2 linked regions of the Parasegetibacter sp. NRK P23 genome follow. Each later gene encodes a partner of the first gene's protein in a complex. Links are inferred from orthologs where the notes say so. Each region holds a gene or a part of one and is shown on either strand. Other genes may lie near its edges. The genes, in order: pheS and pheT.

What was found.
Region 2: the proteins of pheS (region 1) and pheT are in contact, whole or in part, in a crystal structure (PDB 6P24), measured with the Escherichia coli proteins. The link is inferred for Parasegetibacter sp. NRK P23 from one-to-one orthologs.

Annotation. Positions count from the first base shown.
Region 1 is NZ_JAMDLG010000001.1:3,294,204-3,297,526, reverse strand. Bases 140-3,099 are described here. They hold pheS (phenylalanine--tRNA ligase subunit alpha), read right to left. Parts: upstream 2,159-3,099; coding sequence 1,121-2,158; downstream 140-1,120. Other genes in these bases: M4J38_RS13290 (arginase family protein), read left to right, coding at 2,207-3,099; M4J38_RS13300 (3-hydroxyacyl-CoA dehydrogenase family protein), read right to left, coding at 263-1,105; M4J38_RS13305 (NAD-dependent epimerase/dehydratase family protein), read right to left, coding at 140-226. Outside these bases: more of M4J38_RS13305, read right to left, coding at 1-139; more of M4J38_RS13290, read left to right, coding at 3,100-3,323.
Region 2 is NZ_JAMDLG010000007.1:49,007-52,357, forward strand. Bases 295-3,351 are described here. They hold pheT (phenylalanine--tRNA ligase subunit beta), read right to left. Parts: upstream 3,025-3,351; coding sequence 565-3,024; downstream 295-564. Other genes in these bases: M4J38_RS16910 (hypothetical protein), read right to left, coding at 295-562; M4J38_RS16920 (Fic family protein), read left to right, coding at 3,248-3,351. Also shown: M4J38_RS16905 (cell division protein ZapA), read right to left, coding at 1-251; more of M4J38_RS16910, read right to left, coding at 272-294.

The sequences.
Region 1 (3,323 bases):
CTTTCTGAAAAGAAACGATGGCCGCGCAATGGTACACTTCCTCCACACCTTCCAGCAGCTCCTCTAACCGTTGAATGTCCATGATATCGCCCTGCACCCAGTCAATGCCCGGTAAGGCAGCAGGAAGTTCTTTGCGGTACAACGCTTTCACTTGTTTACCCTGCGCCGATAATGCCGCCAGCAGATGTGATCCTACCAAACCTGTGCCTCCTGTAACGAATATCATGGGGGAATTTTGAATGATGAATGTTGAAATTCAAATTTAATACGCATAGTAGCCCTTACCCGTCTTCCGACCCAGTTCATTGTTCCTTACTTTCTCCGCCTGTATGGGAGAAGGCTGAAAACGCGGGGCGTTGCCACACGCTTCATAAAGAGAAGTGGTAACGGCGAAGTTCACGTCGTTACCGATCATGTCCATCAGCCGGAAGGGACCCATTTTGAAACCGGCGTTTTCCAATGCGGCGTCTATCGTTTCAAAGGAAGTGTTGGTTTGTTCCGCGATGCGCAAGGCTTCCAGGTAATAATGCCTTGCCACGCGGTTCACGATAAAACCGGGCGCGTCTTTACAAACCACGGGTGTTTTACCGAGTTGTTGCGTGAAAGTGACCAGGGTTTCCATCACAGCTTCTGAAGTAGCATTACCTTTTACCACTTCCACCAGTTTCATGAGTGGCGCGGGATTGAAGAAATGCAATCCGGCCACCCGTTCAGGGTGTGGCAGGGCTGAAGCCAATGTGGATACCGACAACGAGGAAGTATTGCTGGCGAAGATGGCACCATCGCTGTTCTGCGCGGCCAGTTGGGAGAACAATGCAATTTTAGCGGGCATTTGCTCCACGATCGCTTCTATGATGATATCTGCCCTCACTTCGTTGGGATCAGCTGAATAAGCCAGCTTTTCCAGTGTAGCGTTCATGGTGGCCGCATCTATTCTTCCTTTGTTCAGCTGTTGTTCCAGGAACAGCTTGTTTGCGGTTTCCGCTTTGGCAAGTGCTCCGGCCTGCAGGTCGAACAGCAGGGTATCAAAACCGGCACGGGCACAAACGAGTGCAATTCCGCTACCCATTGTGCCCGCGCCGCATATGGCGATTTTTTTACTCATCTGTGTTGAATTTCCCTACGCCCCTTCAAACTGTTTCAAAAATCGCACATCGTTCTCACTGAACAGGCGGAGGTCTTTGATCTGGTATTTCAGCATGGTGATTCTTTCCACGCCCATGCCGAAGGCGAAGCCGGTGTATTTGTTGGGGTCGATGCCGCAGTTCTCCAGCACTTTAGGATGCACCATCCCGCAACCCAGGATTTCCACCCAGCCGGTGTGTTTACAAACATTACAGCCTTTGCCACCGCAGATCAGGCAACTGATGTCCATTTCAGCGCTGGGTTCCGTGAAAGGGAAATAAGATGGGCGGAAGCGCACTTTCACGTCTTTCCCGAACATTTCCTGTACGAAGAAGTACAAGGTTTGTTTGAGGTCGGCGAAAGAAACATTTTCGGCGATGTACAACCCTTCCACCTGATGGAAAAAGCAGTGCGCCCTTGCACTGATGGTTTCGTTCCTGAATACACGTCCGGGGCAGATGATGCGGATGGGCAGTTTGCCTTTTTCCATTTCACGTACCTGCACGCTGGAAGTGTGGGTACGCAGGAGCCAGTCGGCACCCCCGGTTTCCGGATTCTTTACATAGAATGTATCCTGCATATCGCGGGCGGGGTGGTTCTCCGGGAGATTGAGGGCGGAGAAGTTGTGCCAGTCGTCTTCAATCTCGGGACCTTCGGCAACGGAGAAGCCCAGTCGCTGAAAGATGGAGACGATCCTGTTTCTTACGAGTGTGATGGGATGGCGCGAACCGAGCGGAAGCGCATCTGCGGGCAGGCTCAGGTCGAGTCCGCTCTCTCCTTCACCGCCTTCGGAAACCTGTTGTTTCCAGGCTTCAAACTTTTCTTCGGCGAACTGCTTGAAAACATTCAGGACGGCGCCGAATTCCTTTTTCTTCTCCGCGGGAACATTCTTCATTTCTCCGAACAGTCCTTTCACGATTCCCTTGGTGCCAAGGAACCGGATGCGGTATTCCTCCAATGCTGTAGCGTTACTGATCTGCAACTGGTCAATTTCTGATTTCCAGGCTTCAATTTGTTGTACAATCTGCTCCATGGCGGCAAAGATATTCAGTTTTGCGTAGGTTTGCGGCAAAATCGTTGTATGGCTTCTCTTACGTTACTGGCAGACTTCCTCGAACCCCTGAACCTGTTCGCGCTTTCCGACGATGAAGGTTACCAGGAAGGCCAGCTTGGCACCGTGATCAAAGCTTACGAAGAGGAGTTCCCCGATCTGGACGACGCGGATATTATTCTGCTGGGCTGTGGCGAACAACGCGGTACCGGTCGGCCGGTGAACAACAATGCCGCGCCTGATGCCATCCGTAAACAATTCTACCAGTTGCATTACTGGCACCGCGATATGGTGATCGCCGATATAGGGAACGTAAAAACCGGCGCTTCCCTTAACGATACCTATGCCGCACTTTATTCCGTATTACAGGAACTCATCGCCGCGGGCAAAACAGTGGTGATCCTCGGCGGTAGCCACGACCTCACCCTGGCGCAGTACAAAGCCTACGCCAACCTGGAACGGGTGATAGAAGCCGTTTGCGTGGATGCACGCATCGACCTGGCGATCGACTCCGTTCACTGGAACGATAACTTCCTCATGGAAATGCTCACCTCAGAACCTAACTTCATCCGGCATTTCAGTCATGTGGGTTTCCAGAGCTACCTCGTTCAACCCCGTATGCTGGAAACACTCGACAAACTCCGCTTCGATTGTTACCGCGTGGGGCACGTAAAAGAAAGACCGGAAGAAATGGAGCCGGTGATCCGCCACGCCAGCCTTTTCAGCTTCGATGTGGCGGCCATCGCCCACGCCTACGCCCCCGTAAACAGAATTACCCCCAACGGTTTCAACGGAGAAGAAGCCTGCGTGCTGATGCGACAAGCCGGCCTGAGTCCCTGGATCAACACCATCGGCATCTATGGCTACGACCCCGCAATGGATGTGCAGGACATGACCGCAAAGCAGATTGCGCACATGCTATGGTATGTTGTGGACGGAAGGTTCAAAGGAAAGAACGAAGCGCCACTCTCGGATGAAACAGCTTTCAACGCGTTTCACCTCGCCTTCGCGGAAGTGGAAGCCACTTTCCTGCAAAGTAAAAAAACCGGCCGCTGGTGGATGCAACTCCCCGATAAAAGATATATTGCCTGCTCCTACCACGATTACCTGGTGGCCAGCAACAACGATATTCCCGAAAGATGGCTCC
Region 2 (3,351 bases), on another replicon or contig:
AACTCGGTATCCAGGTCCGAAAAATCCGTCCAGGCTTCGGGTTGTTCCAGGGTAAGCGAGGCGAGCCAGATCATCACCATGGCGATATAGTCCTGCATGTCCTTTCCTGCAAATGAGGTTTTGAATTCCAGAATTTTATCGTTCACTTTTTTCACGGTACGACGCACTCCTTCTTCATCTTTGGGATGAATGCGGATGCGGTAGGTGCGGTCGCCGATGAGGATATTTACTGGAATAAGCGCTTCGGACATAATGTCTATTGTGTTCTGGATTAATCGTTCAGCATGGCGAGGCAGCGGTCGATCTCTTTGATGTATTGCTGCAGGCGTTTTTCCATGGCTTCCCGTGTGGCATCATCCCAGCCTTTGCCGGTATTCATTTTCAGCAGTTCCAATTGTTCAGTGAGTTGGCCCACAAGGTTGGTTTGGCTGGCCAGCTTTTCCTGCCAGGCCGCTGCCTGTTGTTTTAGTTCGGCATTTTCCTTCCGGAGCCCGGTGAGTTCTTTCACCAGGCCCTGGAGTTTGGATTGAATGCGTTTGGTATGTTCAAGTTGCTGGTGCATGGTTAACCTTTCCTGATTTCGGCGGCCAGTTCTTTTTCGAGCGCGTTCATCAGTTGTTGCATCATCGCGTCGATCTCTTTATCGGTGAGGGTTTTCTCCTCATCGAGGAACGTGAAGTTCACGGCCAGCGACTTTTTCCCCGCGCCCAGTTTCTCGCTTTCGAACACGTCGAAAAGACGGACTTGTTGCAGCAACGGGAGTTTCACCGACCTGATGGCCGCTTCCACCTTTTCAAAAGCCGTGCCGCTTGTAACCACGAGGGCCAGGTCGCGTTCTACCGGCAACTGTTTGGGCAGTTCGCGGAAAGCCTTTTGTTGTGTGGCCGCCATTTTCATGAGTTGATCCCAGTTGAAATCGGCGAACAGCACGGGTTGTTTGATATCAAATTTTTTGAGTGAGGCATTGCTTACGGCTCCGAAACGAACCAGCGAATAGCCCTGGCATACCGCTTCCAGTCCCTGCGCCATATTGGCCGTTGCAGGCGCTTCCACCAGTTTTTCAGGCTTCAGGCCGCAGGCGCTCAATATGTTCAGCACCACGCTTTTCAGGTAATAAAAATCTGCCGCCTGTTCTTTGGCGTTCCAGCTGCCGGCGACTTTATTCCCTGTAACCAGGATGGCCAGGTGTTGTTGCTCGCTGTACGCGCCAGGTCCTGAAGTATGGTAGGTTTTGCCGAATTCAAAGAAACGCAGGTTCTTCTGACGGCGGTTCAGGTTGAAGGCTACGGATTCCAGTCCTGTTTCCAGGATGGAGGGACGCATCACATCCAGTTCAGCACTCAGGTTGTTGAGCATCTTCACCGTTTGCTGCAGCACTTCTTCATCATAATAAGCGCTGTTGGTGATGGAGTTGGTGAATATCTCGGCAAAGCCCATCCCGTTCAGGAAACCGGCGATCTTTTCCTGGTAATGGTATTTGTGGCCGTCGGTTTCTACGGAAGGCGTGATGGAGATAGCTTCGGGAATTTCTACATTGTCCAGGCCATCTATGCGCATGATCTCTTCCACGATATCGGCCGGAAGGGTGATATCGGGTTTACTGTAAGGAACGGCCCACCAGGTATCGTCCATCCCTTCTTTGAGGAAGTCGAAACCAAGACTGGTAAGGATTTTCCGCATGGTATCGGGATGGTAATTCTTACCACTGAGTTTTTTCAGGTAATGGTGCTTGAGGGCCACCTGCACCTTCTCTTTGGGGTTCGGGTACACATCCACGATATCCGATGAAATTTCTCCTCCGGCGATCTCTTTGATGAGCAGTGCGGCACGGCGGAGTACGTTCACGGTATTGGAAATATCCACCCCTTTTTCAAAACGGGTGGCGGCATCGGTACGCAACCCGTGGCGGAACGAAGTTTTCCTGATGTCAATAGGATTGAACCAGGCGCTTTCCAGGAAGATTTTTGTGGTAGTATCCTTTACGCCACTTGTGAGTCCGCCAAACACACCGCCGATGCACATGGGGTCCTCTGCGTTGCAGATCATCAGGTCTTCTGGGTGGAGTTTGCGTTCCTTTTCATCAAGCGTGATGAAGGGCGTATTTTCAGCGCAGTTCTTCACGATAACGGTGTTGCCTTTTACTGCATCGGCATCGAAGGCGTGCAGGGGTTGGCCCGTTTCGTGTAAAATATAGTTTGTGATGTCAACGATATTATTGATCGGGCGCACGCCGATGGCCTGTAGTTTATCCTGCATCCATTTAGGGGATGGGCCGATCTTCACGCCAGATATACTCACGCCGGCATACCGCTGGCAGGCTTCTTTGTTCTCGATGGTTACTTTGATGGGCAGGTCCTGGTTGTCGGCTTTGAACCCGTTGGCGAACGGTGTTTTCACCCTGAAATCCTTTTTCTCGTGGTGGGTGAGGTAAGCGCAAACATCGCGCGCCACACCAAGATGGCTCATCGCGTCCATGCGGTTCGGGGTAAGACCGATCTCGTAAATGATATCTGAATAGGGTTTAAAGAGTTCCGCAGCAGACATCCCTACAGGCGTATCAGCAGGTAATACCATAATTCCCGCATGACTTTCACCCAGGCCAATCTCATCTTCCGCGCAGATCATGCCGTAGCTTTCCATGCCACGTATCTTGGCCACTTTCATGGTTAACGGATCACCGGTTTTAGGGTAGATGGTGGTACCAACGGTGGCCACAATCACTTTTTGTCCGGCGGCCACATTAGGAGCCCCGCAAACAATTTGCAGCGGTTGAGGGCCACCGGTATTCACGGTGGTGAGTTTCAGTTTATCGGCATTGGGATGTTGCTCAGCGGTGAGCACCTCGCCTGTCACCAGGCCCTGAAGGCCGCCTTTCACCGCTTCGTATTTCTCCATTGATTCCACTTCCAGTCCTATGGAGGTGAGTATCTTCGAAAGCCTTTCCGGTTCAATCTGGGTATTCCCGGCCGCCTGGCCGGGCATGGGGGGAAGATATTCACTCAGCCAATTGTAAGAGATCGTCATTGTATGATATGGTTATTGGGCGCAAAAATAGGGTTTTTTGGCCGGTGGCGGTGGAAGAGTCTGTGTTGAGGTTATAATGATCTTTTATTTTGGTTTTTTTGAGATAATTTTTATTAAATAATTCAATATCAATTATCTATCTTTTATTATTATCTCCTAATCATTAATAAATTAGGAGATTTCTACTTTAAAAGTCCTAATTTGTGAACAAATATGAAGAAATATGCGCATTCCGGAACTTCCGCCCAATCTTCAGGGCAAAGAATTTAATTATGGTTCTATCCTTGATGACCTGGTTACTGCCGGAAGGTTCTATGAATTTTTGGA